Regions from separate parts of the Citrobacter sp. MNAZ 1397 genome, predicted to be linked through region 2. Evidence: predicted binding sites of a transcription regulator. Region 2 holds the regulator's gene; each other region holds the start of a gene.

What was found. The regulator CRP, encoded in region 2, controls carbon source genes, mostly activating them, when cyclic AMP is high. The targets are predictions, from matches to a motif close to ATGTGANNNNNNTCACAT.
Positions count from the first base shown of each region.
Region 1: the regulator CRP is predicted to act here: its motif matches at 4,500-4,517, upstream of bhsA (multiple stress resistance protein BhsA).
Region 3: the regulator CRP is predicted to act here: its motif matches at 3,295-3,312, upstream of L2097_RS01875 (mannitol dehydrogenase family protein).
Region 4: the regulator CRP is predicted to act here: its motif matches at 5,094-5,111, upstream of msrB (peptide-methionine (R)-S-oxide reductase MsrB).

Region 1 is NZ_JAKIVH010000001.1:864,965-873,097, reverse strand. It holds gene mfd (transcription-repair coupling factor) at 1-2,993, shown strand, start outside; gene ldtC (L,D-transpeptidase LdtC) at 3,148-4,101, shown strand; gene bhsA (multiple stress resistance protein BhsA) at 4,172-4,429, opposite strand; gene L2097_RS03955 (TetR/AcrR family transcriptional regulator) at 4,674-5,306, shown strand; gene L2097_RS03950 (glycine zipper 2TM domain-containing protein) at 5,772-6,311, opposite strand; gene L2097_RS03945 (NAD(P)/FAD-dependent oxidoreductase) at 6,508-7,812, opposite strand; gene ycfP (alpha/beta hydrolase YcfP) at 8,085-8,133, opposite strand, start outside.
Region 2 is NZ_JAKIVH010000003.1:422,369-430,501, forward strand. It holds gene L2097_RS19170 (YccS/YhfK family putative transporter) at 1-1,627, opposite strand, end outside; gene crp (cAMP-activated global transcriptional regulator CRP) at 1,681-2,313, opposite strand; gene L2097_RS19180 (OsmC family protein) at 2,623-3,027, shown strand; gene L2097_RS19185 (phosphoribulokinase) at 3,128-3,997, opposite strand; gene L2097_RS19190 (YheU family protein) at 4,049-4,267, opposite strand; gene L2097_RS19195 (hydrolase) at 4,268-5,284, opposite strand; gene L2097_RS19200 (NUDIX hydrolase) at 5,375-6,094, opposite strand; gene prs (ribose-phosphate diphosphokinase) at 6,287-7,147, shown strand; gene L2097_RS19210 (nicotinate phosphoribosyltransferase) at 7,161-8,133, shown strand, end outside.
Region 3 is NZ_JAKIVH010000001.1:442,569-450,701, forward strand. It holds gene L2097_RS01865 (phosphatase PAP2 family protein) at 1-602, opposite strand, end outside; gene L2097_RS01870 (CobW family GTP-binding protein) at 645-1,622, opposite strand; gene L2097_RS01875 (mannitol dehydrogenase family protein) at 1,738-3,204, opposite strand; gene uxuA (mannonate dehydratase) at 3,408-4,598, shown strand; gene yeiP (elongation factor P-like protein YeiP) at 4,668-5,240, opposite strand; partial or broken gene L2097_RS01890 (YkgJ family cysteine cluster protein) at 5,386-5,469, shown strand; gene L2097_RS01895 (DUF4236 domain-containing protein) at 5,505-6,596, opposite strand; gene L2097_RS01900 (YkgJ family cysteine cluster protein) at 6,816-7,079, shown strand; gene L2097_RS01905 (YagK/YfjJ domain-containing protein) at 7,324-8,118, shown strand.
Region 4 is NZ_JAKIVH010000001.1:921,704-929,836, forward strand. It holds gene yeaG (protein kinase YeaG) at 1-631, opposite strand, end outside; gene L2097_RS04205 (MipA/OmpV family protein) at 1,066-1,812, shown strand; gene L2097_RS04210 (aldo/keto reductase) at 1,904-2,761, shown strand; gene L2097_RS04215 (D-hexose-6-phosphate mutarotase) at 2,807-3,691, opposite strand; gene gapA (glyceraldehyde-3-phosphate dehydrogenase) at 3,891-4,886, opposite strand; gene msrB (peptide-methionine (R)-S-oxide reductase MsrB) at 5,229-5,642, shown strand; gene L2097_RS04230 (YeaC family protein) at 5,683-5,961, shown strand; gene L2097_RS04235 (zinc-binding dehydrogenase) at 6,270-7,343, shown strand; gene L2097_RS04240 (MFS transporter) at 7,482-8,133, shown strand, end outside.

The DNA of each region.
Region 1 (8,133 bases), on a different contig from region 2:
ATGTTGATCAGGTTATGGAGCACGGTGAGTACGCGACCCGCGGGGCGCTGCTGGATCTCTTCCCGATGGGGAGCGCACAACCTTATCGTCTTGATTTCTTCGATGATGAAATTGACAGCCTTCGTCTGTTCGATGCGGACAGCCAGCGTACGCTGGAAGAGGTCGAGGCGATCAATTTACTGCCTGCTCATGAATTCCCGACGGATAAAACCGCAATCGAACTGTTTCGCAGTCAGTGGCGCGATAAGTTTGACGTCAAGCGCGATGCCGAACATATCTATCAACAGGTAAGCAAAGGCACTTTGCCAACCGGTATTGAATACTGGCAGCCCCTGTTTTTCAGCGAACCGTTGCCGTCGTTGTTTAGCTATTTGCCGGACAATACGCTGCTTATTAACACGGGCGATCTGGAAAACAGCGCTGAACGCTTTAGCCAGGAGACCCGGGCGCGCTTTGAAAATCGCGGCGTGGACCCGATGCGCCCCTTGCTGGCGCCTGAGTTGCTGTGGCTGCGGGTAGATGAGTTGTTCAGCGAACTCAAACTCTGGCCTCGCGTGCAACTCAAAACCGAAAACCTGGCGGACAAAGCCGCCAATGTGAACCTCGGCTACCGGACATTGCCGGATTTGGCCGTTCAGGCACAGCAAAAATCACCGCTGGATAATTTGCGCAAATTCCTCGAATCCTTTAGTGGGCCGGTCGTGTTTTCGGTCGAGAGCGAGGGACGTCGTGAAGCGCTGGGAGAACTACTCTCACGTATCAAGGTTGCGCCGAAACGCATTACCCGACTGGATGACGCGCAAGATGCCGGGCGCTATCTGATCATTGGTTCGGCAGAACATGGCTTTATCGACACGCTACGTAACCGCGCGCTGATTTGCGAAAGCGATCTGCTGGGTGAGCGCGTTGCCCGCCGCCGCCAGGATACGCGCCGCACGATTAATCCCGATACGCTGATTCGCAACCTTGCTGAACTGCACCCAGGCCAGCCGGTGGTACACCTGGAACATGGGGTTGGACGCTATGCAGGGATGACCACGCTTGAAGCGGGCGGCATTAAAGGCGAATACCTGATGCTGACTTATGCCGGGGATGCCAAACTCTACGTACCGGTCTCCTCATTGCATCTGATTAGCCGCTATGCCGGGGGCGCGGAGGAGAACGCGCCGCTGCATAAACTGGGCGGTGATGCCTGGGCGCGGGCGCGGCAGAAAGCGGCAGAAAAAGTTCGTGATGTCGCGGCAGAACTGCTGGATATTTACGCTCAACGCGCCGCGAAGTCCGGCTTTGCATTTAAACACGATCGCGAACAGTACCAGCTTTTCTGCGACAGCTTCCCGTTTGAAACCACGCCAGACCAGGCTCAAGCCATTAACGCGGTGTTGAGTGATATGTGCCAGCCACTGGCTATGGACCGCCTGGTCTGCGGCGATGTCGGCTTCGGTAAAACCGAAGTGGCCATGCGCGCCGCCTTCCTTGCCGTCGAAAACAACAAGCAGGTGGCGGTGCTGGTGCCCACTACCCTGCTCGCTCAACAGCATTTCGACAATTTCCGTGACCGCTTCGCCAACTGGCCAGTGCGTGTGGAGATGCTTTCGCGTTTTCGTAGCGCAAAAGAACAGACGCAGGTGCTGGAGCAGGCGGCTGAGGGCAAAATCGATATTCTTATCGGTACCCATAAGTTGCTGCAAAACGACGTGAAGTGGAAAGACCTGGGGCTGCTGATTGTCGATGAAGAACACCGCTTCGGCGTACGTCATAAAGAGCGGATTAAAGCGATGCGCGCAGACGTGGATATCCTCACGCTAACCGCGACGCCAATTCCGCGTACACTCAATATGGCCATGAGCGGTATGCGCGATCTGTCGATTATCGCAACGCCTCCTGCGCGCCGCCTGGCTGTGAAAACATTCGTTCGCGAATACGACAGCCTGGTCGTACGCGAGGCGATACTGCGTGAAGTCCTGCGTGGCGGGCAGGTTTACTACCTTTATAACGACGTCGAAAATATTCAGAAAGCTGCCGACAGACTGGCAGAACTGGTACCGGAAGCACGTATCGCCATCGGCCACGGCCAGATGCGTGAACGCGAACTGGAACGGGTGATGAATGATTTCCACCACCAGCGTTTTAATGTGCTGGTCTGTACCACCATCATCGAAACCGGAATCGACATCCCTACCGCGAACACGATCATTATTGAGCGAGCCGATCACTTTGGCCTGGCGCAACTCCACCAGCTACGTGGGCGCGTGGGTCGTTCACACCACCAGGCCTATGCCTGGCTGCTGACACCACACCCGAAAGCGATGACGACCGATGCACAAAAGCGTCTCGAAGCTATTGCCTCACTGGAGGATTTAGGTGCCGGTTTCGCCCTTGCGACCCATGATCTGGAAATCCGCGGCGCCGGCGAACTGCTGGGAGAAGATCAGAGCGGTTCAATGGAAACCATCGGCTTTTCGCTGTACATGGAGCTGCTGGAAAATGCGGTCGATGCGCTTAAAGCCGGGCGTGAGCCATCGCTTGAAGATCTCACCAGCCAGCAAACGGAAGTCGAACTGAGGATGCCTTCCCTACTGCCGGATGATTTTATTCCCGACGTCAATACCCGCCTCTCTTTCTACAAGCGCATTGCCAGCGCGAAGAGTGAAAATGAGCTCGATGAGATTAAAGTGGAGTTGATTGACCGCTTTGGCCTGCTGCCTGACGCCGCACGAAACCTGCTCGATATTGCGCGGCTGCGTCAACAGGCGCAGAAACTGGGGATTCGTAAGCTTGAAGGGAATGAAAAAGGCGGCTCGATTGAGTTCAATGAAAAAAATCATGTCAATCCCGCATGGCTAATCGGCCTGTTGCAAAAACAGCCAAAACACTTCCGCCTTGACGGCCCGACGCGCCTGAAATTCTTCCAGGAGCTGACGGATCGCAAAACTCGCATGGAGTGGGTTCGTAACTTCATGCGACAGTTGGAAGAGAACGCGATCGCATAGTGTTCTGTGGGCCAGTACCCGTACTGGCCCGGTTATTTTTTGAAATATTTACAAACACTTTGCACTCTTCCAGGACTTCCCGACATTCCCTCCCGCCATAATTCCATTATCTCTATCTGACAAAATAACATTATAATTTACATGGATAATGGTAATGCTTAATAACTCCCGTTTTGTCCTCTGGGCGATTTTCCTCGCCGCCACGCTAGTCTTACCAGCGAAAGCCAATACCTGGCCTTTACCGCCCAACGGTAGTCGGCTGGTCGGTGAAAATCGTTATCACGTGGTAGAAAATGATGGCGGCTCGCTGGAGGCAATTGCCAAAAAATACAATGTCGGTTTCCTGGCTCTGTTGCAGGCGAACCCCGGTGTCGATCCTTATGTTCCGCGCGCAGGCAATGTGCTGACGATCCCGCTACAAACCCTGGTACCAGACGTGCCGCGCGAAGGTATTGTCATTAATCTGGCCGAACTGCGTCTCTACTATTACCCGCCAGGTAAAAACGAAGTCACCGTCTACCCTATCGGAATAGGGCAACTGGGTGGCGATACGCTGACGCCTACGATGGTGACGACCGTTTCCGATAAACGGGCCAATCCGACCTGGACGCCTACAGCCAATATTCGTGCGCGTTATAAAGCCCAGGGGATAGATTTACCGGCGGTCGTCCCTGCCGGGCCGGAAAATCCGATGGGGCACCATGCCATTCGCCTTGCTGCTTACGGTGGTGTCTATCTGATTCATGGAACTAACGCCGATTTTGGCATTGGTATGCGTGTGAGCTCTGGCTGTATCCGTCTGCGTGATAACGACATTGCCACCTTATTCAGGGTTATCACACCCGGTACGCGCGTGAATATTATCAATACACCGATAAAAACATCGGTTGAACCTGACGGCACACGACTTGTAGAAGTGCACCAGCCGCTATCAAAATCCATTGATGACGACCCGAAGACCTTACCGATTGTACTTAATGCCACAATGCAGGCCTTCAAAGACTCACCGCAAAGCGCAAGTGAGGTATTTGAACGTGCGATGGAAGTGCGTTCCGGCATGCCGGTCGATGTCACCCTCCATGACAATGCGCTGCAACAATCCCTTTAATGTCCGGGTAACAAAAAAAGGCCTCGCAGTTGCGAGGCCTTTTTTATGAGGGTTAATTCAGTGGCTTAACTTATTTGTACAGCACTGCCGTGCCATGCAGGGTATCAGAACCGGTCACAGAGGTGATACGGAAAGATTTTGCGCCCATCTCATCAGCTTTTTGAGCCAGTTGATCTTCAACAGAAGAGAGGTTAGCGCCTGCAGAAGCACCAATGATACCGACTTGCTGCTGGCCTGCCGGAGCACTCTGGACTTCAACAGCAGCGAAGCTTGCAAAAGAAAGTGAACTCAGTACGGCAGCGGCAAACAGTGTTTTAACGTTTTTCATGATTTTGTTCCTGTAGCAGATGAAAGAAGCGTCGTAAGCATTAACTTAACGATCGATAGACAAATGATAAGTGTGATCTGCGTCACGCGTCAATACATTTTAATAACGAACGTTAACTAAATTAATAAAATGATATTTATCATATAGATAGAATTTAATCATTTGTGCTATTTTGCCTCTGGTGTCTGACAGCATTTATTTTTATAATGATTGCTCAACAAACCAACAAAGGTTGAACGGCACTATGACCAGTGAAGTCACTTGTACGAAAAAAAGCCGTGGCCGACCGAAAGTGTTCGACAGGGAAGTGGCGCTTGATAAGGCCATGGTATTATTCTGGCAGCATGGCTACGAAGCCACGTCTTTATCTGATCTCGTAGAGGCAACGGGCGCGAAAGCACCGACGCTGTATGCGGAATTTACGAATAAAGAAGGCCTGTTCCGCGCGGTGCTGGATCGCTATATCTCGCTTTTTGCAGCCAAACATGAAGCCCAACTGTTATGCGACGACAAACCGCTGGGACAGGCGTTAAAAGATTACTTCACGGCGGTGGCAAACTGCTTTACCAGCACGGATACTCCGGCGGGCTGTTTTCTGATCAACACCTCCGCGACGCTGGCCGCCTCATCGCAAGCGATTGCCGAAACCATCAAGTCACGCCATGCGCAGCAGGAACAGATGTTGCTCACATTTTTGTTACAACGTCAGGCGCGAGGGGAAATTCCCTCCCACGCGGATGTTCAGGAGCTGGCGCAATTTTTAAGCTGTATTCTGCAGGGCATGTCTATCAGTGCCCGGGAAGGAGCGAGTCGTGAGAAGTTGCTGCAGATTGCGGCAACTACGCTGCGTTTATGGCCCCAGTTGACCACATCCTGATTTGCCTCCCTCCGCAATAATTATCGTTTTCACCTATTATATTAATAGGTGAAAACTGCATGCCATTTTTGCCGTTTTGCTAATATTAAACAGGAATTATTTCGCTGCTAACCATTAGTAGTAAAAGAACCATAAATGTCAGGATGACGGTATAAGCGAACTGTTAGTTCTAACCCTACGCTATCTTATTGTATATACGGAATTATGTACTTTGGCTGACTATTCACATTCAGAAGGAAAATGGAGATGATTTTGCTATTACCATTACTTAAAGTGCTAATAGTAATAACATTGTTATTCGGGCTCTGGGTTGTATGTGGTGGTTCGGTGTTATTCGCGTTTATCTCAGTGGTCATTACCGGCTTTCTGCTCTATCGGCAGCATGATCTTATCTGAATTCTGTGCCTGTAAAAAAGGCTCCTCAGCCTGAGCAATTGAGGAGCCAATGGGTACAGTACTGCTATTTTAGGCCTTGTTATTCAAAATAAGCTGACCGTTGTCATCCAGTGGGATCTGGGTTCCAGGGTCTTTATCCATGCGGATTTTCCCTTGCTGGTCGCCAATTTTATAGGTGACGTCATACCCCAGCATTTTTTCCGATTTGTCATACACCGTTTTACAACGCTGCTCAGTCGTGGTGTAAGTGTCTCTTGCCTGCATTTCGCCCTGGACCTGATTACCGGCGTAGCCACCGCCCAGCGCGCCGACGACCGTGGCGACATCGCGACCACGGCCCCCACCGAACTGATGACCGATAACGCCACCGGCAACCGCGCCCAGTACTGAACCGGTCAGGCGATTTTCATCCTGAACCGGACGGCGATGCGTCATGGTGACATTACGACACTCCTGACGCGGCGTTTTAATGGATTCTTTGATTGGCGTGGCGGAAACCACCTGCGCATACTGCGGCCCGCGATTGAAGACATTCATACTTGCAACCGCTGCGACACCCAGAGCAGCGGCCACGCCAATACCGATACCCGCTAACATTGACTTATTCACAGGATTTCCTCCCTGGTTTGCTATTCGTAACAATTTTGCAACCTGGCAGTGCTATAAGCCAATCGGAATGAGCGGAAAAAAAGAGAAATCAGGCAGGAGAACAGCATGATTCGGAGTTATCCGAGCATATGCTGGCGGTATAGCAGAAGGATGTACTGCTCTCCTGGAATGTAACCCAGGAGAGCAGTAAGCCCCGTTAGTGAAGCTTGAGGCGCGGGCGAATGACACGGTTAATACTGCCGACCAGCATCATTAATCCCGTCTTGAAGTAACCATGCAGCGCAATCTGATGCATACGGTACAGTGAGATATAAACAAAGCGCGCAATACGCCCTTCAATCATCATTGACCCGCGCATCAGGTTACCCATCAGGCTCCCCACGGTGGAGAAGTTGGAAAGTGAAACCAGCGAGCCGTGATCTTTATAGACATAGGACTTCGTCGGTTTCCCTTTCATTTGCGCCAGGATGTTGTGCAGCGCAAGACTCGCCATCTGGTGTGCGGCCTGAGCGCGCGGCGGCACAAAGCCCCCTTCCGGACGCGCGCAGGAGGCACAGTCGCCAATGGCATAAATATCCGCATCACGTGTCGTTTGCAGGGTCGGCTCAACCACCAACTGGTTAATCCGGTTCGTTTCCAGGCCGCCTATTTCTTTCATAAAGTCCGGTGCTTTGATACCGGCTGCCCAGACCATAAGATCGGCTTTAATATATTCGCCATCTTTGGTGTGAAGACCGCCTTCATCGGCGCTGGTGACCATCGTCTGCGTCAGAACACGCACACCCATTTTGGTCAGCTCATTGTGCGCAGCGCCGGAAATACGCGGCGGCAGCGCGGGCAGAATGCGCTCGCCTGCTTCCACCAGCGTGACGTTCAGCGCCTCGTTGGTCAGCCCTTTATAACCGTAACTGTGTAGCTGTTTCACTGCGTTATGTAACTCGGCAGACAGCTCAACACCCGTCGCCCCACCGCCGACAATAGCGATGTTTACTTTGCCGTTCGCCCCCAGGCTGGCAGAGTATTTCAGGAACAGGTTCAGCATCTCCTGATGAAAACGGCGCGCCTGGTGCGGGTTATCAAGGAAAATGCAGTGCTCTTTTACGCCAGGGGTATTGAAGTCGTTTGACGTGCTGCCTAACGCCATCACCAGCGTGTCATACGCCAGCTTACGTTCAGGAACCAGCAGTTCACCTTTCTCGTCACGCAACTCTGCCAGGGTTATCGTTTTCGCGTCGCGATTGATATCAACCACAGAGCCCAACTGGAACTGGAAATGGTGATTACGCGCATGCGCCAGATAGCTCAGCGCATCAACACCTTCATCAAGCGATCCTGTTGCTACTTCATGTAACAGTGGTTTCCACAGGTGGCTATGGTTGCGATCCACCAGCGTAACTTTTGCTTTCTTACCGCGGCCCAATTTTTTACCCAACTGTGTCGCCAGTTCAAGCCCGCCAGCACCACCGCCAACAATCACAATTTTCTTCAATGGTGTAGTCAACGTGACCCCCTCAAAATTATTAACCAATTGTTAATTAAAAGTTATAAATATAACTCTTAATTAACAACAAGTTACATCATGAAAACCAAATTATGTCAGTGAGAATAACATGAACGGTGCATTGGTCATACCAAAATTGATATGCATCAAGTTTTGGTGCTTAAAAGATGAACAAGTGTAGTTGCTCTGAAACACGCTGGTCGAAAACGTGAGCTAAAACCAGTTAACGAAGGGAGCAAAACAAAGCCCGACGAGTGTCGGGCTGAGGAGGATTAACCAAGTGTTTTAAAAGCTTTAATTCGCTGCAGGTGCGGCGAGATA
Region 2 (8,133 bases):
AGGCCAGCGGAGTCGGCTGAGGATCATCGCTCAGGATCAGACGAATGGCGTCCTGGTAGGTTTCCAGCGCGTCATGAGCATTTTTTCGCAGCAGGCCGCTTTGCCATTGAGGCCACAGCCAGACCATACCGCCAAAGGCAATCAGGCAGCCAATCAGCGTATCGATAAGACGGGCAACGATAAACTGGTCGCCATTCAGGGTGAGCAACTGGAGCGTATATACCGCGGTGAGGGTAAAGCCCACCATCGCCCAGCCGTAGCTTTTGCGGATAATCAGATAGCTTACCAGCGTCACGATCAGCATCGCGGTCAACGTGAAACCTTCCGGTACGTGGTAGTGCAGTGTCGCGCCGGCAATGATCAACCCGGCCAGGGTGCCTGCCGCCCGGTGCAGAATGCGTACCCGTGTCGCACCATACCCGTTTTGCGTAACAAACATTACCGTCATCATTATCCAGTAGGGTTTAGGAAGATGCAGCGCACTGCCCATCAGGCTGGCAATACTGAGCATGACGCTAATGCGTGCCGCATTACGCAAGGCGGAAGATTTCAACGAGAGATAACTTTTGAGGGCCGGGATCAGGGGCAAGCGACGCTGCTTCTCTGCCATCAGATCGCGTATATAGAGCGGGCGCTGGGTACGCAGCACACGGGCTATCTGGCTGAAATGCCAGGCGCAAAACTGCCCAACCGGGTTATCCGGGTGCTGGCGGGCAATTTTCTCCAGCGCGCCAATTTGTTTATCCATATTGAAGCGTTTGGGGTAGCGATGATAAAGAATATCATCGGCGATAACCCGTAACCGCGCGGCAACGGTTTGCGCATTCCAGCGGATAACCTCTTCGGCATGGCTGCGTTCTACCAGTTCCTGGACTTCCTGCGGTTGATGCAGACTAACGGCAATGTGTTCCTGTAAGTCCAGAGCGACCTGGAAAACGCGGCGTAACCGCTTGTAGTCGTTGTTATTATTCGCCGCCAGCATATGCAACTGTTGATAACACTGGCTGATCATATCCACCGCCTTTTGCTGACGTGTCAGCAGCGGGGGGAGGGCTTTTTCTGGATCGACATGTTGCGTCAGCAGGCTGTATTTCGCTTCGCAATAGTCCGCCAACTGGCGATACAGCAGGCTCAATGATTCACGTAGCGGTTGCTCCCGCCATAGCCAGAACCAGAAGGCGTTAAACGCGCCGTACCACAGGGTACCGAACCCATAAATCAGCAATGGTTCCCAGACAGGCATATTTCCGGCGAGGCTTAACGTGAAGATAGCGGCGATAAGCGAGGCGGGCAGCAGGCGTCCGTGAAGCGCGCTGATTTCTGCCGTTACGCCCAGGATAAGGGTCAGACCCGTCAAAATGATCGGCAGGGGGAGCGCTTGCGCCAGAAGCAGTTGTACTGCAAGGCTGCTACCCGCAAAAAGCGAACCGCCGATGATCAGACGTTTAAAAAAGCGTTTGTGTGGTGTATCCAGACCCGCAATATTGCAACAGGCGGGAACGAGTGAGAAAAGCAGCCCCTGCTGTAAATGGCCCAGAATGAGTCCGACAGCCACAGGAAGGCATAACACCAGCGTTTGTCGCAGTGCATAGTTGATTTCGGGGTGATAAATCAGCCTGCGCCACATGGGGAAGAGAGACAAAAACGGCGCATCGTTAAGGGCGATGCGCCGCTTGAGAATTAACGTGTACCGTACACGACGATGGTTTTACCGTGCGCGGAGATCAGGTTTTGATCTTCCAGCATTTTCAGGATACGACCAACGGTTTCGCGGGAGCAACCGACGATCTGACCAATTTCCTGACGGGTAATTTTAATTTGCATACCGTCCGGGTGGGTCATTGCATCCGGCTGTTTTGCCAGATTCAGCAGCGTCTGTGCGATACGGCCTGTCACATCAAGGAAGGCGAGGTTACCGACTTTTTCTGAGGTGACCTGCAGACGACGCGCCATCTGGGAAGACAAACGCATCAGGATATCCGGGTTCACCTGAATTAACTGGCGGAATTTTTTGTAGGAGATTTCGGCCACTTCACAAGCGGTTTTGGCGCGTACCCATGCACTACGCTCCTGACCCTCTTCGAACAGACCCAGTTCACCGATAAAATCTCCCTGGTTAAGGTAAGAGAGGATCATCTCTTTACCTTCTTCATCCTTGATTAGCACAGCCACTGAGCCTTTGACGATGTAATACAACGTTTCCGCTTTTTCACCCTGGTGAATCAGCGTGCTCTTCGACGGGTACTTATGAATGTGGCAATGAGACAAGAACCATTCGAGAGTCGGGTCTGTTTGCGGTTTGCCAAGCACCATGCGCGGTTATCCTCTGTTATAAGCTGGCTCCAGACGCTGGATTCACATATCGCGTCCGGGGTTGCAATCTATCTTCCCCATACCTGGGAAGTGGACCGTCAGACATGCCTGCGGCCTGTAATATGTGATGTCCTCTGCATACATGCATAACGTCAATGTATCACTGTAGCATCCCGATTGTTTTAGCATAGCTTTTGTCGCCTGTCTCCTGGTGTCTCGCTTCAGCTTGACGCAGGTCGCCTTCCGTTGCGCGTTTTCTTATGTACGCGTAATCTGTAAAGAAAATTGTAACTCCGGAGTGAATTAAAAATGCAAGCTCGTGTGAAATGGGTAGAAGGTTTAACGTTCCTTGGCGAGTCTGCGTCCGGGCACCAGATCCTGATGGATGGTAACTCAGGCGACAAAGCCCCCAGCCCGATGGAAATGGTGCTGATGGCGGCGGGGGGATGCAGCGCTATCGATGTTGTCTCTATCTTGCAAAAAGGCCGTCACGATGTGAAAGACTGCGAAGTGAAGCTGACATCGGAGCGCCGCGAGGAGGCTCCGCGTCTGTTTACGCATATCAATTTGCACTTTATCGTGACCGGCAAAGAGCTGAAAGAAGCGGCTGTATCGCGTGCGGTGGATCTCTCTGCTGAGAAATATTGCTCCGTGGCATTAATGCTGGAGAAGGCGGTGAAAATCACGCACTCGTATGAAGTGATTGAGGCCTGAGAACGCAGGCCGGATAAGCGAAGCGCATCAGGCGTTTTCCCCGGTGGCGCTGCGTGCCGGGATACCCTGGCGGGAGCCGATGTTGCGTCCCGCCGGAAGGCTATTGAATCTTCTTCCCTTCCATCAGCCGCTGTACCAGCGGCGTCATGATAAGCTCCATCGCCAGCCCCATTTTTCCGCCCGGCACCACCAGCGTGTTCATGTGCGAAATGAATGACCCCTGGAGCATTGCCAGCAACCAGGGATAGTCGATCCCTTCCAGATTACGAAAATGAATAACCACCAGGCTTTCATCCAGCGAGGGGATCACTTTAGCGGCGAACGGGTTGGAGGTATCTACCGTCGGCACACGCTGGAAGTTGATATGGGTGCGGGAAAACTGGGGAGTAAGGAAGTTGATATAATCTTCCATCGAACGCACCACTGAATCCATTACCGCCTCACGGGAATGGCCGCGCTCACTGGTATCACGCACCAGCTTTTGAATCCACTCAAGGTTAACGATCGGAACCACGCCCACCAGCAGATCGACATGGCGGGCGACATCATGCTGTGGCGTCACCACGCCGCCGTGTAACCCTTCATAAAAAAGCACATCTGTTGGCTCTGGCAAGGGTTGCCAGGGGGTGAAAGTGCCGGGAACCTGATTCCAGGGAACGGCTTCATCATAGGTATGCAGATATTTTCGCGCCTGGCCTTTACCGGTTTGTCCGTACTCAATAAACGTCTGTTCCAGCAGCCCGAAGTCATTCGCTTCCGGGCCAAAATAGCTGATATGTCGGCCTAAATCCCGGGCTTTACGGATTGCCATGTCCATCTCAGGGCGGGTATAGCGGTGAAAACTGTCACCTTCGACCTCGGCGGCATGCAAATTCAGTTGAGCAAAGATTTTGCGAAACGCGAGGCTGGTGGTAGTGGTTCCCGCACCGCTGGAACCTGTTACGGCAATAACCGGATGTTTAGCGGACATAGCAGCTCCCTGAGTAACCCATTGTTGTAAACGAAGCCAGCCGTCAGTGCGTTACTCGTGAAACTGCGAGCGCGGCATAATGTTGACGGTTTCGTGCAGTTCTGACCACACCAGCACGGCTTCGCCGTTTTTCAGTTGCCGTCTCACATCGGCGACCTTTTGTTCGAGTGAGCGCTCATGTTCACCATAATCGGTGCCTTCACGCAAGACAAAGCTTTCAATCAGGTTGTCGAGCGTCTCAGGCGCCAGATCCTGCCAGGGAATAATCATTTAGCTTTCCAGATAAGTGTGCAGCCAGTCGGGGATGCGCTTTTCCAGCCACATTTCCGGGCGCAGTAACGTGCCGCCCACAAACCCCACGTGACCGCCATGTTCGGTGAGTTGATATTCTATTGACGGTGGTAATGTCTGCATATCGGGGATCACATTTTGATCCATAAAGGGATCGTCTTTCGCATGGATGATCAACGTTGGTTTGCTGATTTTATTCAGCAGCGGCATAGCACTGCACTGACGGTAATAGTCAATCGCATCGGCAAAGCCATGGATGCGCGCCGTAATCGCATCATCAAAATCGCGCAGACGACGCAGACGTTTCAATTGTGGCAAATCAACAGGTAAAGATCCTGGATAGGCTTTTAATTTGCGCGACGCGTTGGCTTTCAGCAAGTTGAGCAGGTAGTGTTGATACACCCGCGAAAAGCCGGTTTCGATATGGGCGCTGCATGCTTCCAGCACAAAGGGGGCAGAGACAATCACTGCGGCATCGAGGGGGACGCGATTTTCCTCTTTGGCCAGCAGACAGGCCAGCATATTGCCGCCCAGCGAATAGCCCACCGCGGCGGTGGGGACCCGGCCAAATTCCCGTTGCAACCAGTGCAAAAACCAGGTGCCGTCTTCGGTTTCGCCGGAGTGGTAGATACGGTTAAGACGGTTAGGTTCACCGCTGCAGCCACGAAAATGCATCACCACGCCCAGCCAGCCGCGCGCTTTTGCCGCTTCTATCAGTCCATGAGCATAAGGACTGTGCAGGCTACCTTCCAGCCCGTGAAAGACCACCAGACGCGGTTTATGTTTTGCCTGCGCAGGGTCTTCGCTCCAGGCGAGATCCACAAAATCGCCATCGGGCAGTTCCAGGCGCTGCCAGGTCGGAGTAAAGCCCAGTTTCCGGCGGATCAGTCGCGGTAGCATGGTCTGGAAATGCGGATTGCTTCCACCGCGTAGTGGGCGGAAGGTGGAAGAATCATCCGCCATTTCCGGGAATCGTGAAGGTGTAATTTCAGCCATAGTACAGAACAATAGAATCAAGAATGGGACAACTATAGCCGCACGATGTTGCGCCGTTTTTTCATTTCGCGGGACATCGCGCAGGCTATATTAATCCGTCAGTAAATTTCGGGAAAAGAGATGAATATCGACATCCGGCTTACGGCGCCATACGCGCGCTTTTCGCGCACCAGTCGCTACGCTCTCGCCTGTCTCTTCAAACATACCTGAGGCCTCAAATCGGCGAATCAGGCTTTTTCGCTGGATAGGCTGGCCGAGAATAATCTCCGTCGCCTCCTGCAATTGCGTCTGGGTAAACGTATCAGGCAAACAATAAACTGGCAGTAAAGAGTACATCGTTTTCTGCCGTAACCGTTGTAGCGCAGTCTGAATGATTTCCCGATGATCGAAGGCCAGATCGATATCATCCAGCCCGGTTACCGGCATCCATTTGGCATCGCTCACGCTGGCGATATGCGGTGCGCAGGCGACCCAGGAGATTAACGCATACCAGGCGATGGTCAGACTCCAGCCACGGGGATCGCGTTTTGCCCCGGAAAAAGTATCCAGTTGTTCCAGCCAGGAAGGAGAGACGCCGGTTTTCTCTGTCAGCTTACGTAATGCCGTGGCTCGCGTGGAGTCGTCCTGTTCCATATCAATAAACCCGCCAGGCAGGCCCCAGCGTCCCCGTTGCGGGTGACTCGCACGTTTTACCAGTAAAACGCGAAGTGCCTTCTCATGCAGTGTGAACAGCACACTGTCTACCGTCACCAGGGGTGAAGGGAACCGGCTGGCATCATAAGAATCCAGATACTCTGCTTCGCTGATCATCGCTTACTCGCCTTATTAAACACGCCCCAAGTTTATCAGCCCACCCAAAGGCGGCAAGTTAACTTTTATTTCATTAAATATCATGCGCTTAATTATGTGGTTGCCGAATGATAAAAAAATCGCTTGCCAATAAGTGTCTCATAGACAATATTATAAGTGTCTTAAGGACATTAATTAATGGTGAGGTGAATCATGACCAGCAAAATTAAGTTAACACTTGATAATCAACCGATTGAAATCGAACGAGGTGTCTTTCCCGACGGCGCGGTATGGCTGAGAGTGATGAGTGAACTGCCGCGTTTTGCTCAGGTTATGCGGGTTCGCGTTGCCGCTATGCGCGATATGAATGATTTCATGCTGTTAGCCCAACTCACTGATGCCGTGCGTCATGTTACCGACATCGCCGTAAGCCATCTTGAACTGGCCTGGTTACCCTGGGCGCGTCAGGACCGACACATGGTTAGCGGCGACAGTTTTGCGCTCAAAGTATTCGCTAACCAGTTGAACGTGCTGAATTTCGATAAAGTTTTTCTGCTGGATCCGCACAGCGACGCAGCCGCAGCGGCCATCAACAACAGTGTGGTGATTGCTCAGGAAGAGTGCCTGATGAAAAGCGAAACCCTGCGTCAGGCAATACGTGCAGGCAAATTAATGCTGGTGGCACCCGATGCCGGGGCATTGAAGAAAATTCATAACGTGGCAAAAGCCAGCGGGGCGCGGGATTACGCCATCCTCACGAAAGAGCGTGATGTTACAACGGGTAACCTGACTGGCTTTGCGCTCGTTTCTGGCGATGTGGCAGGTAAAGATGTACTGATCGTGGATGATCTTTGCGATGCGGGCGGTACCTTTATCGGCTCCGCTCAGGTACTTCGCGATGCCGGCGCGCGCAGCGTGAGTTTATATGTTACCCACGGCGTGTTTTCTAAAGGGGTCGAGAACCTGCTGCACAATGGTATTGACGCCATTTATACCACCACCTCGTTTGCTTCTTCTGAGCTTCGCGAACCTCGCGTTGAGTTTATCGACATCGACACCATTTTTTGCGCTTAAGGGATATAACACCATGAAAATGAACCCCATTCTGGCTATCGACGGTTACAAAGTGTCCCACCGTGTGCAGTACCCGCAAGGGACTACGCAGGTGTACTCCAACTTTACGCCGCGCAGCGATCGCTTTTTCTCCTCTCCCGTGGCGGACGGCAAGCTGGTGTTTTTTGGGTTGCAGGGCTTTTTACGGTGGTTTATGGTCGATTTGTTCAATGAGGCCTTTTTTGCCCGCCCACAAGAAGATGTGGTGAATGAATACAAAGCGGTAATGGACAGCTACCTCGGCAAAGACGCCGTGCCGGTGGACCATATTCGCGCACTGCACAATTTGGGCTATCTGCCTCTGCACATTAAATCTCTTGATGAGGGCAGCACCGTACCCATGAAAGTGCCGGTACTGACCATCACGAATACCCGTGACGAGTTCTTCTGGCTGGTTAACTACCTTGAGACTGTGCTTTCCGCTGAATTGTGGAAAGCCTCCACCAACGCCACGATTGCGCACCATTACCGTAAAGTCTGCGAACAGTGGGCGGTAAAAACCTGCAGTGATATGTCGCATCTTGATTTCCAGTGCCACGACTTTTCCTTCCGCGGCATGGCGGGCCTCCAGGATACGATGCAGGCCGGCGCCGGGCATCTGTTGAGTTTTAAAGGTACCGACAGCATTCCTTCGTTGCTCTACGCCCGTGACCACTACACCGCCGGTGAAGACTATTTTATCGGCGCGAGCATTCCGGCCACCGAGCACAGCGTGATGTGTATGGGCGAGAAGGAGCAAGAAATTGAAACTTTCCGCCGCTTGATAGTCGATCTCTATCCGCAGGGCTTTGTCTCAATTGTCTCGGATACCTGGGATTACTGGCGGGTGATGACGGAATACACCCGTGAACTGAAACAGATAATCCTCGCTCGTGAAGGGCGCGTGGTGTTCCGCCCGGATAGCGGGGACCCGGTTGAGATCCTGTGTGGCACCGGGGCGGATGATG
Region 3 (8,133 bases), on a different contig from region 2:
GAAAGAGAGCCAACGGCAATATCGGTAAACCAGTGAGCGCCAATCATCACGCGTGGGAAGGCGAAAACCACAACTATAATCAGGGCAATGCCGAACGCTTTTTTACCGAAATACCGCAACATGATCGCAGAAAAAATAAGCAACATCATACCATGATCGCCCGGGAAACTGTCTTTGGAGGCGTCTTTGGTCGGGAAATTCAGTAATTCGCTGACCCGATGAATACCGTTAAAAAATAGTGTTGGGCTTTCGCGTTTAACGGGAATAAGTAATTGCGCAAGCTGATTAATAACCACCGCGAAAAGCAACATCGTCAGGCCAATGATGAGAATACGACGACGTCCTACGCGGTCTTCACGCAACCAGAACGACAGCATCAGGCAGCCCATCGCAATAAGCGAGCAGGCGTCAAAAGCGCGGTTGTTGGTCAGCGCGACCAGCCACAGGAAAGCACGACTCTCAACGAGGCCGTTATTAAAGAAGTGGAAAATTGCCGCATCCAGCGGAAACCAGAATCCATGATTGACTGGCAGATACCATGACAGGAACAGCGCAAATCCAGCGAGATTAAGCAAAAAAATAAGAGGTAAACGAGTCTTCATCTTTAACCATTTTTAAACAACACGGGCAAAACAGTAGTGTCCTTAACCTAAACGAAGCTTCAACAAACTGGCCTGCAAGGCATTCCAGTCCGCTTCGGAGGCGGTGATGAGCTCAATTCGGCTGTCGGGCGGCGCGACGTTTTGCGTCTCAATATGCAGATCCAGCCCCTGGCGATTAATGCGCACCAGCCCCTCGGGAATGCGCATTACACCCTTGACGCGTTCCACGGGCGCAAGGCGTGCCCACTCAAGCAAACCAATGGTGTCAAACTGCGTCTCCGCATCAAAGATCCAGCCGCACGCATGGTGGCCCTGACCACTGTTGAGGCTGCGTCGCCAGCGCTGATGCTCCGGCAAACTTAACGCTGCCAGGCCTTTTCTTTCGCCGGTGTGGTGGTGATGTTCGGCACTGGCTGGAAGTGTGCGCAGATTGCGGCGTGGGTTATCCAGCAGCGACACGGGAATGTTGCCCTGTGTGGCGTTGATACGTAGACGGTCGCCGCCATGTTGCTGCCACCATGCTTCCAGCGCTTGCTGGCTCCCGGCGCTGGCGCGGTCTTGTTTATTCGCGACAATAATGTCAGCCGACGCCAGCTGATCGCGAAAGTTTTCATTGCCCGTCACTTTCTCATCCAGCAACTGGCGTGGGTCGATGAGACACAGGGTAGCGCGCAGATCGATCCACGGCTCATAGACGGGGGCGGTGAGCATATCGAGAATCTGTTTTGGATGCCCGAGGCCAGTGGGTTCAATCAGTAAACGATCGGGTTTTCCCTGGCGCAGTAGCGTATTGAGGCCAACTTGCATTGGCAGACCGTTTACGCAGCACATGCATCCGCCGGGGATCTCTTTTAACAAGGCGCCACTGTCTGCCAGTAATGCGCCGTCGATACCTACTTCGCCAAATTCATTGACCAGGACGGCCCATTTCTCGTTGGGCTCTTTATTTGCCAGCATATGGAGAATGGACGTGGTCTTCCCGCTGCCAAGAAAGCCAGTAATCAGATTCGTTTTCGTCACGTTCACTCCAGAATTACGCACAATAATAAGTGCAATAATCCTGACGAAAATTGACTAAAAAGAGAAGGGCAGGAGCGGATAAAGCACTTTCCGCCCCTTTTAATGGCAGAAAATGTTAAATCTGCAGGGCGCTACGTACTGCCTGATGCGCCCCTTGCGAGCACAACTGTTGCCACGCGCTTTCGATCCCATCCACGAAGCGCGGATCTGCAGGTAAATCAGTACCAAAGATTTCACTCAGCGCCAGCAATGCGCCCACGCGTTCTTTTTCACTGCTGGTCTCGACGATAGCACGTATCTTGTCGGCCAGAGGATCACGCACATCAATGGCTACGCCTGCATCGTCCGTTCCGCTGACATAGCGCATCCAGCCTGCGATGCCGAGCGCCAGCAACGGCCAGCGGCTTTCGCGCTGCAAATGTACGCGTACACTATCGAGCATACGCTGCGGCAGTTTCTGACTCCCGTCCATCGCTATCTGCCAGGTACGGTGTTTGAGCGCCGGGTTGGAAAAGCGGGCAATCAGGTTATCCGCGTAGGCGTTGAGATCCACGCCGGTAATCTTAAGCGTCGGGGCCTGTTCGCCAAGCATCAACTGGCGTGCGGCACGGCGAAATACCTCATCCTGCATACAGTCGCTAATATGGGCAAAGCCGGCCAGATATCCCAGATACGCCAGGAACGAATGGCTACCGTTCAGCATACGCAGTTTCATCTGTTCCCACGGGCGAACGTCTTGTACCAGTTGTACGCCTGCCACTTCCCATTGCGGGCGACCGGCAACAAAGTTGTCTTCAATGACCCACTGAATATAGGGCTCGCAGCTGATGGCGCAGGGATCGGCAACACCCAATTCAGCGGCGATTTCCGCCAGTGATTCGTCGGTCGCGGCAGGTACGATACGGTCAACCATGGTTGACGGAAAACTGACATGCGTGTCAATCCACTGCGCCAGCTCAGTGGAACGGGTCTGCGCCATACCCAGCACCGCGTTTTTCACGATATGACCGTTATCCGGAATATTGTCGCAAGACAAGACGGTAAAGGCGGGCAGGCCGCGTTCACGTCGACGCGAGAGCGCTTCAACCAGAATGCCCGGTGCGGAGTGCGGTTCGCAAGGCTCCTGCAAATCATGGGCAATACGCGGCTGAGTAAGGTCCAGTTTGCCGGTTGCGGGGTCGATGCAGTAGCCTTTCTCAGTAATGGTCAGCGAAACAATGGCCACCTGCGGTTCGCAAAACTTTTCAATAATGGCTGACAGCGAGTCCAGTCTGGCATTCAGACATTCGTTAACCGCGCCAACGACGTAGGCTTTATTACCTTCTGCCCCTTTTTCCAGCACAGTGTAGAGATGATCCTGTGCGCGCAATTGCGCCATAAGCTGGTCGCCGCTGAACAGGCTAATCTCACATATTCCCCAGTCACCCCCCTGCGCATTCAACACACGGTCAGTCAACAACGCCTGATGCGCGCGGTGAAAGGCGCCAAAACCGAAATGAACAATGCGCGAACGTAATGAACGGCGATCATACTGAGGTAACTGCACCGTTTCAGGCAGCGTTACGGAGGCAATTGTTTGCATTGAATACACCTGTTTAACCATTAATTAACAAAGTGCAGTGTAAAGTTATATGACAGCAAATTGAATTGGTGTGCCTGAAATATCCGGGTAATGTGAGCTGGATCAATCATTGTTATGGCGGCGTTTGACCCTATTCGTTAAACATGTATGGTAGTCGTCATAATCTTTGCTGTATTGGTATAACAACTTTAAGGGGAAAGGCGATGGAACAAACCTGGCGTTGGTACGGACCGAACGATCCGGTTTCATTAGATGATGTGCGTCAGGCTGGCGCAACGGGTGTCGTGACGGCACTGCACCATATTCCAAACGGTCAGGTCTGGCCGGTAGAAGAAATTAAGCAGCGTCAGGCCTTGCTGGCTGAAAAAGGGCTGACCTGGTCGGTGGTCGAAAGTATTCCTGTGCATGAAGATATCAAAACGCACACGGGACAGTATGACACCTGGATTGCCAACTATCAGCAAAGCATTCGTAACCTGGCAGCCTGTGGCATCGATACCGTGTGCTACAACTTTATGCCGATCCTCGACTGGACGCGTACCGATCTGGAATATGAACTGCCGGACGGTTCAAAAGCGCTGCGTTTCGATCAGATTGCTTTTGCCGCATTTGAACTTTACATCCTCAAGCGTGATGGCGCGCAGGCTGATTATACCGAAGAAGAACAGCAGCAGGCGCGGGCCTATTTTGAAGCCATGAGTGCCGCTGAAATTGAAAAACTGACGCGCAATATTATTGCTGGCCTGCCAGGCGCGGAAGAGGGGTATACGCTGGATCAGTTCCGTGCCCGTCTGGCGGAGTACGATGGCATTAGCAAAGATCAGTTGCGCGAAAATATGGCTTACTTCCTGCGCGCGATTGTCGCTGTGGCAGAAGAAGTTGGCGTGCGTCTGGCGGTACACCCGGACGATCCGCCGCGTCCAATCCTCGGCCTGCCGCGTATTGTCTCTACCATTGAGGATATGCACTGGCTGAAAAACGCGGTTGATAGCATCAATAACGGTTTCACCATGTGCACTGGCTCCTATGGCGTACGTGCCGATAACGACCTGGTGAATATGATTGAGACTTTCGGCGATCGCATTCACTTCACGCACCTGCGTTCTACTTGCCGTGAAGATAACCCGAAAACCTTCCATGAAGCTGCACACCTGCAGGGCGATGTAGATATGGTATCGGTTGTGGCGGCGATCCTGAGTGAAGAACAGCGCCGTAAGAAGGCGGGCGATCTGCGTCCGATTCCGTTCCGTCCGGATCACGGTCATCAGATGCTTGATGACCTGCGTAAGAAAACCAATCCGGGTTATTCCGCAATTGGTCGTCTGAAAGGGATGGCGGAAGTGCGTGGCGTGGAACTGGCACTTAAGAAAACCCTGTTCCGCGATCTGTTATAATCCGTTAGCTTCATGCTGAGATAAAAAAAGGACAGTTTTCACTGTCCTTTTTTACTTTAATGGGCTGACTTAGTCCGCACGGCCCATATAACGGCTTTCTTCGATATGAATACGGATTTTCTCGCCGGTGGTCAGGTATTCCGGAACCTGAATCACCAGACCGGTGCTCATGGTCGCCGGTTTGGTGCGTGAACTTGCTGACGCGCCTTTGATACCTGGTGCCGTTTCAACAATTTCCAGATCAACGGTCTGCGGCAGCTCCAGCGCCAGCAGTTGACCATCCCAGGTCAGCACCTGCATATCCGGCATACCGCCTTCCGGGATAAACAGCAGCTCTTCTTCGATCTGCTCTTTCGTGAAGGTGTAAGGCGTGTAATCTTCTTTATCCATAAACACGTATTCGTTGCCATCAACATAGGAGAAGTCAACGAAACGGCGTGTCAGGGTCACGGTATCGACGATATCGTCGCCTTTGAAACGCTCTTCGACTTTCAGGCCGGTGCGCACATCGGAGAAACGCATTTTGTAAAGGGTTGCTGCGCCGCGGGCGCTCGGTGACTGAATATCAATGTTCTTTACAATCAGCAGCTTGCCGTTGTAGTTCAGCACCATACCTTTCTTGATTTCGTTCGCTCTTGGCATCAGTGGGATCCTGTGAATTAAAAATAACGAAAATATCGCGACAAAGTACCCGCGAGGACCTTTACAGGCAAGTGGAATCGCTGAGTTTTGCGTTTGACGGGGAAAACAGGTAGTTTGGCGGCCAGCCCAACAGAGAGTTGTTATTATGGAATGCCGTACGGATTGTGGAGCGTGTTGTATCGCCCCTTCTATTTCAAGTCCTATCCCCGGTATGCCACAGGGCAAGCCTAACAGTCAATTATTCGCAGTATAAAAACGAATTAATTAATAAGATTTGACATTCTTGCTAAGTGATTTAATTGCAAGTGAAAAATCTTTACCATGCCCGGTTTTAGACAGCTGTAATAACTCATTTAGCCCAGAATGACTTGTGAACGAAAGATTTTCATATAGGCATATCGGTAGTTCTGTATTGTCTTTAAATCTTCTGTCAGGTCCACCAGATTTGTTAACATACTTCCAGGTTCTGCCAACGATTAAAGCATCCCTAGGAACAGTTTCGCTTTCAATGAATTGACTATCACCAACATTAACGAATAACTGGTTATAACCTACAGCACCTACACCTTCACGGTCATAAACGAGTACTCTATCTGGAAAAAAATGTAATGTTTGGCGACCGACATTGATGGCAATCGTCTCAATATTTGTTTTAACAAAGGGAGGCTTTGATTTGCTGATAGAGGTTACTTTTCTGCGTAGTAAGTTACCAGCCCCGGCATGATACTTGGGGTCATAAACGGCTCCAGAAGCTTCTATATGCCATACTTTTGAGCAGCTTGCGAGCTTGGCTCCACTATCATGAAGTTGCTGGTAACATGCCATCATTTGATCATCAATGTCATAAAAAAGAACAGTAGTCTTTCTTAGCTGATCGTACATGTAAGCAAAAATAGAGAAAGCTACCCCTACGATAAATCCTGTAGCGAGGCACCACTCAGGCCATGCCTGTGAAAAACCGTAAAGTAACAGCGCAATCGAAAGGCACATGACCAAGGGCCATATTTGCGACTTCTTACGTTTGTTGTTCAACTCTTCAAGCAGTTCTCGGGAACTTGAATCAACGATTTCCGAGATATGGGATGACTCGATTTCCTCAAGAGATGCATGTGTAGTGTCATGTTCTATTGGGGATTCGTCTGGTACGTGCTGAAACTTCTTTCTGTTCTGTGGGACCAGACTTGGTGAAAGCGAAGCACGATAATAGACTCCGCCAGCACCAATGTGGATGTAATTTCCTCGTGGGCCAGTACCAAACCTCAATCCTCTTATACCAATAGATGCACCGACTCCTGATTTGGATAGGTTAAATCTCATCGGTCCGACTCGAATGCTTTTCTTAATGTAAAAGCTCATGGTAACTCCTTGTAAAACGAGGGGCTTAATTCATCAGAAGCTAGGGCGGTGTAACTGATCGATTTTACTGCATATGCTTCATATTTTTAAAGGAGCATTAACCCATGCAAGAGGGCAGATGACCATTTTATAGGGGAATAAGTCAGGTTACATGCTATCGCCCCGATTGTGGCAGTGTGTTAATGTTTTATTCGAATACAAAGAAATTGAGAGGTCCTAATGGAATGCCGAATTGACTGTGGGGCCTGTTGCATTGCTCCTTCAATATCCAGCCCTATCCCAGGAATGCCACAAGGGAAACCAGCGAATGTAAGGTGTGTTCAGTTATCTAATGATAATTTATGTAACATTTTTGGATCTAACCTTCGTCCTAAAGTTTGCAGTAGCCTGCAACCGTCTCTGGATATGTGTTCAACGAATCGAACAGATGCGATGACCTACTTAATCAAACTCGAAGATGAAACCTGCCCCAATGCTACCTAGTAGGCCTACGCTGATAAATCAATACTTGCACTCAGTGTGATTTTTTTGATAGTATATTCATGGGGCATTTTAAGTTTCGTAAACTTTGTTCCGAATTTTTCCTCCATCCAAATACATCCCCAGAATCAAATATGAAGCGGCTTTGTGCTATCACAAACGCACGTGTTTTGCCGTGGTTTTTAGGTAGTAACTTAAACTTAGGGAAGGGTATGGTGTATTTTATACGTAAGTAAAGAAAGGTATTATGTTAACAGAATTGCAACAATCTCAAATTCAGCTATCAACAGTTTTACTGGAAGCTAATAGTTTTAGAAATGTCTATCATGAATATGGTCGTTACAAAACCATTGCTGAAAAGTTTTTTGTTCATGATGGTCACCAATACCCAATTAACACAAGAATCGGATCAGGTGTTCGGCATGATATTCTTCTGGCTATGGTCAACGAACTAAACGCAATGCAGATGCTTTATAGTAGAGTGTTTCTTACCCGTTTTGATCTTCACCTGCCGAAGTTAACCTCTGTGGAAGCTGGTAACAAGTACGTACGCCAGTTTTTTAAACAACTTCATCTGCGCCTGAAATCAACATACAACAGACCACAAGGCTTATCAGATCCAATAATCAACTTTGCTCATGGTTGGGTTTGTGAACAGGAAGATGCATTGCAGCCTCATTACCATTGCTGGATTGCTCTTCCACATCGTCAAGTAAAATGGTTTGGTACTGCCGACAGAGGGATCGCTGGTGTTGTTACTGAAATCTGGATGAAACTTACAGGTGGAAAAGCGACACTGGTAAACTTGTCTAAAGCCACTAAAAACTATCCTGATCACTACGTCATTCATCGTGATGATCCGGAATCGCTTGTTGGCCCGATATTTTGGTTATCCTATCTGGCAAAAGAAAAAAGTAAGTTCCAGACAGGAAAAGGCTCACGGATCTATACAACATCGAAGTTGAATAACAAAATCCTGCGTAGCAAGCCCGTAGAGCGTTTTTCTACTACGGATAATACATTCCCAGCACCCATGCAATAAAAACCGCTCAGAATC
Region 4 (8,133 bases), on a different contig from region 2:
TGGCGATGGCAATCTGTTCAAGTACGGATGGCCAGACTTTGACCACGCGGAATTTGGTGATGTCACCGCCGAAATCATGCAGGCGTTTAGCCGCCCACGGCGACATGATGGTGCCGAGGTAACGACGCGGAACGTTGTATTCCTTTTCCAGAATTTGCGCGTCTTCCTGGGGATTAAACAGGCACAGCGGATGGTCATTTACCGGGCTACGTTCGCCATTGGCGCTCAATACGTAGATCGGCACCCGCTGCATTAAGGATTTCAGGCGTTCGGCGAGCGAGGATTTACCGCCACCGACCGGGCCGAGCAAATACAGGATCTGTTTCTTCTCTTCCAGACCCTGGGCGGCGTGTTTGAGATAAGAAACAATTTGCTCGATTGCTTCTTCCATGCCATAGAACTCTTCAAATGCCGGGTATCGTCCAATAACTCGGTTCGAAAAGAGACGGGAAAGCCGTGGCTCCTGGGCAGTATCCACCATCACTGGCTCACCAATGGCCATCAGTAGCCTTTCTGCCGCGTTAGCGTAGGCACTGCGGTCTTGCCGACAGATGGTAAGAAATTCCTGCAGTGTGAACTCTTCGTCCTTGGCAGCTTCATAGCGCTGGCGGTAGTGATCGAATATATTCATGGCATGCCGTCCTTTCGTTTTTTAGCACAGGTAAAGAGCCGTTCATATGAATAGTAGAGGCTCCCGGAAGCGTTAACTGAACGACGCTAAGAGTCATACAGCAACCCTCATGCCAGGTTGCATGTCATTAACAAAATGCGGGTTCGTTAAATCGTCTTCTTATATTTAAGCGTAGATGGCATTTGCAAAACTTGCATGCCGCCTAAAACTAATTTCAATGACATATCAATAACTCATCCATAAAAGCTTTCTTTTGTGATAAGCCTTCCACTCTCAAATCACAGCGGCTTCATAAAACAGTAAGCCCCCTGTCATATACAGACCACAGGCTATAGGGTTTAGTTTTGTAATGATTAAGTAAAAAAATTTGGGATGACTGTCCTGGACGGTTAAACTTCACTCCGCCGATTATTGACTACAGGAATTAATGGACTGTGATGAAACTCAAACTCCTGGCACTGGGCGTGCTGATCGCTTCTTCTACATTTGCTGCCAGCGCCGAAAGCAATTTCTCCCTGGGCGCGGGTGTGGGCGTGGTAGAGACGCCGTATAAACAGTACGACAATAAAGCCTATCCGATTCCGGTTATTACCTATGAAAGCGATGACTTCTGGTTTCGTGGTTTAGGCGGTGGCTACTACCTGTGGAAGGATCAGGCCGACCAACTCTCTGTCTTCGCTGCCTACTCGCCCTGGAGCTTTAAGCCGGGTGACAGTGACAATAATCAACTGCGTCAATTGAATAAACGTAAGTCAACCGCAGTGGCGGGGCTTTCTTATATCCATAACACCGAATATGGCTTTCTGCGTACGTCACTGGCAGGCGATGTGCTTGATAACAGTAATGGTGTGACATGGGATTTGGCCTGGTTGTATCGCTATACCAATGGTGGTCTGACGCTGACGCCGGGCATCGGCGTTGAATGGAACAGCGATAATCAAAACGAGTACTATTATGGTGTATCGCGCGCGGAATCGCGTCGCAGCGGCCTTAATAGTTACGATCCGGACAATGGCTGGAGCCCTTACCTGGAACTTACCGCCAGCTATCGTTTGACAGATAACTGGAGTGTTTACGGCACCGGGCGCTTCACCCATCTGTCTGATGAAATCAAAGACAGTCCGATGGTGGATAAATCCTGGGCCGGATTGTTATCCACAGGGGTAACGTATCGTTTTTGATTGTGCTTTTTTATAGTGCAATCTGTGCATCAAAACAGGGCTATTGGCCCTGTTTTGCTTTACGGTGGTGCATTTAGCGCAGGAGGATGATATGGCTCAGAGAAATGTAGTCTTCGCGGGCGAAGTGGCGCTGCCTGCTATTGGTCAGGGTACCTGGTATATGGGGGAAAATGACCGTCAGCGCAGTAAAGAGGTGGATGCACTACGGGCGGGCATTGACGCGGGGCTCAGGCTCATCGATACGGCGGAAATGTACGCAGACGGTGGGGCAGAAGAGGTGGTTGGTGAGGCACTCCAGGGGGGCTTACGCGACAACATCTATCTGGTTTCGAAAGTCTATCCATGGAATGCCGGCGGTAAAAAGGCGATTGCGGCCTGTGAGGCCAGCCTGCGCCGTCTGAAAACCGACTATCTGGATCTCTATCTGCTGCACTGGCGTGGCAATTTCTCGCTGGCCGAAACGGTCGATGTGATGGAGACCCTGATTGAACAGGGCAAAATCCGCCGCTGGGGCGTATCGAATCTCGACTATGCCGATATGCAAGAACTCTGGCAGGTGCAGGGTGGTAAAGCCTGTGTGACCGATCAGGTGCTTTACCATCTGGGTTCGCGCGGGATCGAATATGATCTGCTGCCCTGGTGTCAGGAACAACAGATGCCGGTAATGGCTTATTGCCCTCTGGCACAGGCTGGTCGCCTGCGGGACGGATTGATGAATAACAGCGTGGTGACCGATATTGCCCGCGCCCACAACGCGACGGCGGCGCAAATTCTGCTGGCATGGGTTATTAGTCACAAAGGGGTGATGGCGATTCCAAAGGCGGGCACTGTGGCGCATGCGCAGGAAAATGCCGCTGCGTTGGATATTACCCTGACGCAAGAGGATCTGGGACGCCTGAATGACGCATTTCCGGCGCCGGGCCGTAAAACACCGCTGGACGTGGTGTAATAAAGGAAAGGGTCTCTCTCCCGTGCGGGGAGAGAGACTGAAGCATTAGCGTTTGATGACGCGAATCGTCTGAGACAGGCGAGACGGTTTTTCTTCGGTGGTTTTTTGCGGCGCGGTCGCGCAGGCAGACTCAACGCAGACAAAGGTTTTATAACCATCATCCGGCATATCGGTCATGCTGGCGGAGAGTGCCGGACCCGGGTTCCATGCGACCACATTTTTATGATGATGGTGGATCACTTCAATGGTGCGGTTCAGCGCACTGTCATGAATCACGCTGCAGGCTTCCGGGTTCAGATAGACGCGATCGGTACGATCCGGGAAGGTCTGCACGCCATCGGTCAATGCATCTTCTTGCGCGTTGTTCACTTTATCAATAAAACGATCGCCCAGGCCGCTGACTTTTACAGCATGGATATCGCCAACGTTGAAATAGGTATGCAGTGCTGAGGTGGTTTCAAAATCACCGTGCGCTTCCAGTTCGATTTCGCACGTTTTACCCAATTTATAGCGGGCAAACAGCGTGAACTCATGCGGCCAGTATTGGCGGGATGCTTCGCTGCTGTGCAGCTCAAATGTCAGCACAACGCCATTGTCGTCTTCATTATGTGCTTTCAGTGTCCATGCCAGATTACGGGCGAAGCCGTGAGCAGGCAGACCCTGTTGCGCTGCCGGACCAAACCAGGGCCAGCAGATCGGTACGCCGCCGCGCAGCGCTACGCCGTTTTTGAACGGCGTGTTGCCGCTCAACCACAGTGCTTCGTCTTCACCCTGCGGTTTCCAGGAGAGCAGATGCGCCCCCTGCAAAGCAAAAGAGGCTTTAACTTGTGGGTGATCGATAACGATAACCTCCAGTTCATCCATCAGGCGGCGAGAGAGGGTGGAGGTAATTTGTTCAACAACCGGGAGAGCAAAAATTTTGTTTATCATGGTGCAATCCTTCGTTTAGCAAGACACAAAATCATGAAAGCTGCATCAGGACGGCAAGTCTGGGGGAGAGCCGGGAACACAGACGTTTCTGTGGCCAGTATCCGCGAGCAGCGCCAGTGAGGAAGCAGCTTTCAGGATGACGCGAAACATAAAAAAAGGCGACCGAAGTCGCCTTTATAGATCAATTTCTCATCCCAACTTATTTGGAGATGTGAGCGATCAGGTCCAGAACTTTGTTAGAGTAGCCGGTTTCGTTGTCGTACCAGGATACCAGTTTCACGAAGTTGTCGTTCAGTGCGATACCTGCTTTAGCATCGAACACGGAAGTGCAAACTTCGCCGTTGAAATCGGTAGAGACAACGTCGTCTTCGGTGTAACCCAGAACGCCTTTCATTGCGCCTTCAGAAGCCGCTTTGATTGCTTTCTTGATTTCTTCGTAGGACGCTGCTTTTTCCAGACGAACGGTCAGGTCAACAACAGATACGTTCGGAGTCGGAACGCGGAACGCCATACCAGTCAGTTTGCCATTCAGTTCCGGCAGTACTTTACCTACAGCTTTAGCTGCACCGGTAGAGGACGGGATGATGTTCTGTGCTGCGCCACGGCCGCCGCGCCAGTCTTTGTGAGACGGGCCATCAACGGTTTTCTGAGTAGCGGTAGTCGCGTGAACAGTGGTCATCAGACCTTCGATGATGCCGAAGTTGTCATTGATAACTTTTGCCAGCGGTGCCAGGCAGTTAGTGGTGCAGGATGCGTTAGAAACGATGTCCTGGCCAGCATAAGTTTCGAAGTTAGCGCCACGAACGAACATCGGGGTGTTGTCTTTGGAAGGACCAGTCAGAACAACTTTTTTCGCACCAGCAGTGATGTGTTTACGTGCAGTTTCGTCGGTCAGGAAGATACCGGTAGCTTCTGCTACTACGTCAACGCCGATTTCGTTCCATTTCAGGTTAGCCGGATCTTTTTCAGCAGTAACACGGATGGTTTTGCCGTTAACAACCAGATGGCCGTCTTTGACTTCTACGGTACCGTTGAAACGGCCGTGAGTAGAGTCATATTTCAGCATGTAAGCCATGTATTCTGCGTCTAACAGATCGTTGATACCAACGATTTCGATGTCAGAACGTTCCTGAGCAGCACGGAAAACAATGCGACCGATACGGCCAAAACCGTTGATACCTACTTTGATAGTCATATATTCCACCAGCTATTTGTTAGTGAATAAAAGGTTGGCTGTAAAATTACAAAAACCTTACGCAGCGTCAAGCGGAATCGTGTCAATCATTGCGACAAATCAATCCTCCGCATAACCTTTGTTCGACTGACTCGTCTCACTCTTCCTATGAGCATGCTCCCCTTATGGGGACGCCGCCCCGAATTTTAAAGGTCATGCAGGATAAAAATGTGAGAGTGATCACAATTACCCGCCCGGGAATTCGCAGCAAGTAAGTTTAGATCAAAAGTTATCACTTCATTGTTAATGTTTTGTTAGAATCGAAGGGAAGTTGTACGAATTCTTACCGCGAGATGTGAGCCTATGACGACGAAATCCTCTCAGGATGACCTGAAACAAAATCTGACAGAGATGCAATTCTATGTGACGCAAGATCACGGTACCGAACCGCCTTTTACAGGTCGTCTTTTACACAACAAGCGTGAAGGCGTGTACCACTGTCTGGTATGCGACGCGCCGCTGTTTCATTCGCAGACCAAATATGATTCAGGTTGCGGCTGGCCGAGTTTTTTCGAGCCGGTAAGTGAAGAGTCTATCCGTTACCTTAATGATTACTCGCACGGCATGCAGCGCGTTGAAATTCGTTGCGGTAATTGTGACGCGCATCTGGGACATGTTTTCCCGGATGGACCACAACCGACCGGTGAACGTTATTGCGTAAATTCCGCCTCTTTGAGTTTTACCGACGATGAAAACGGCGATCGGACTCAGGGATGAGGAATCGATTCAGCTATTATTCCACTGGAGTTAATTTAGCATGGATTTCGAACAAGTCATTAACAGTATGACGCCGGACATCTACCAGCGTCTGGTTACCGCTGTTGAATTGGGCAAGTGGCCGGACGGTGTTGCGCTGACGGTGGAACAAAAAGAGAACAGCCTGCAACTGGTCATGCTTTGGCAGGCCCGCCATAACACCGACGCGCAACATATGACCATCGACACCCACGGACAGATGGTGATGAAGAGCAAGCAACAACTGAAAGAAGACTTTGGTATTGCGCCGAAGCCGATTGCGACGCTGAAAATGCAATAACACCCTTGATAAGCGGCGAGGCCATAGCGCTTCGCCCGCATTTTTGTCCTTCCTGTTTTACCCTCCTTTTCACTCCTTACTTACTCTTGATGGCCTCGTCGCAAAAATCTGTTTTTTCCACACATTAATCTGTTTTTATTAATCTGTTGATTTTAATGAGTTTTGTTGATTCTTCGTGCCCGCATTTGTGATCTGCGTTGGGTAATACAGAATAAAATCTGTGTTTAGCAGATTTAAAGTTGACTTCAAAAATGCATGGCGCGAATAATATCCTCACTGAAACAGATGAAATCACTGAGGAGCAAGCGATGAAAGCATTAGCGCGTTTCGGCAAGGCATTTGGCGGTTACAAGATGATTGACGTACCTGAGCCTGTGTGCGGCCCGGATGATGTCGTCATTGAAATCAAAGCCGCAGCGATCTGCGGTGCGGATATGAAACATTACAAAGTCGACAGCGGTTCCGATGTTTTTAACTCAATCCGCGGCCATGAATTTGCCGGACGCATCTGTAAAACCGGGGCAAACGTGAAGGACTGGAAAGTCGGCCAGCGCGTAGTGTCCGATAACAGCGGCCACGTCTGCGGCGTGTGTCCTGCCTGTGAACAAGGTGATTTTCTGTGTTGTACAGAAAAAGTGAACCTTGGTCTTGATAACAACACCTGGGGTGGCGGTTTTTCGAAATATTGCCTGGTGCCCGGTGAGATCCTGAAAATCCACCGTCGCGCACTGTGGGAGATCCCGGAAGGCGTCGACTACGAAGAAGCGGCAGTTCTCGATCCTATCTGTAATGCTTATAAATCTATCGCCCAACAATCCAAATTCTTGCCCGGCCAGGACGTTGTGGTCATCGGTACCGGACCGCTGGGTCTGTTCTCTGTCCAGATGGCGCGCATTATGGGGGCGGTCAACATTGTGGTCGTCGGGCTGGATGAAGATGTTGATGTTCGTTTCCCGGTAGCCAGAGAGCTCGGCGCAACGGCGGTGGTCAACGGTTCGAAAGAAGACGTTGTTGCCCGTTGCCAGGAGATTTGCGGCAAAGATAACCTCGGGCTGGTGATTGAGTGCTCAGGGGCCAATATCGCGCTGAAACAGTCCATCGAAATGCTGCGACCGAATGGGGAAGTGGTGCGCGTAGGTATGGGCTTCAAACCGCTCGATTTCTCTATTAACGACATCACTGCATGGAACAAGAGCATCATTGGGCACATGGCCTATGACTCCACCTCCTGGCGCAACGCCATTCGCCTGCTGGCCTCCGGTGATATTCAGGTGAAACCGATGATCACCCACCGTATTGGGCTGTCAGAGTGGGAAAAAGGCTTTGACGCGATGGTCGATAAAACGGCAATCAAAGTCATCATGACCTACGACTTCGATTGATAAACCGTTCCTTGTTATTAGCATCACCAATGCGATCTTGTCCTTTATTTTGAATGTTGAAGGAAATAATAAAACAAGACGTCGCGGACGGAATACACGAATACAAAAATTAATGCTTTATTTCGTGAGGAATATCTTATGGGAAACACAATTGAAAAACCCAATTGTGGGGCAAGACTCGACCGTCTTCCGGACAGCCACTGGCATTATACTATGTTTGGGATGGTGGCTTTCGGATTATTAGTTTGCTGGAGTAACGCCGTTGGTGGGTTAATTCTGGCGCAGTTAAAAGAGCTCGGATGGACAGATAATTCAACGACCGCAACCTTTTCTGCTATTACCACGGCGGGGATGTTCGCCGGGGCATTAATTGGCGGCATCATTGGCGATAAAATTGGCCGTAAGAAAGCCATTATCCTTTATGAAGTTATTCATATTGTGTCAATGATTGCCGGTGCGCTCTCTCCGGATATGACGTTCCTGATTGCCTGCCGTCTGGTGATGGGATTTGGTCTGGGCGCGCTGCTGGTGACGCTGTTTGCCGGTTACACCGAATACATGCCGGGGCGTAGTCGTGGAACCTGGTCTAGTCGCGTCTCCTTTATTGGCAACTGGTCATATCCATTGTGTTCATTAATTGCGATGGGGCTGACGACAATGGTCAGCGCGGAGTGGAACTGGCGTGTACAGCTTATTATTCCGAGCGTGCTCTCGTTGATTGCCACCTGGCTTGCCTGGCGTTATTTTCCCGAATCCCCGCGTTGGCTGGAATCGCGTGGACGCTATGCGG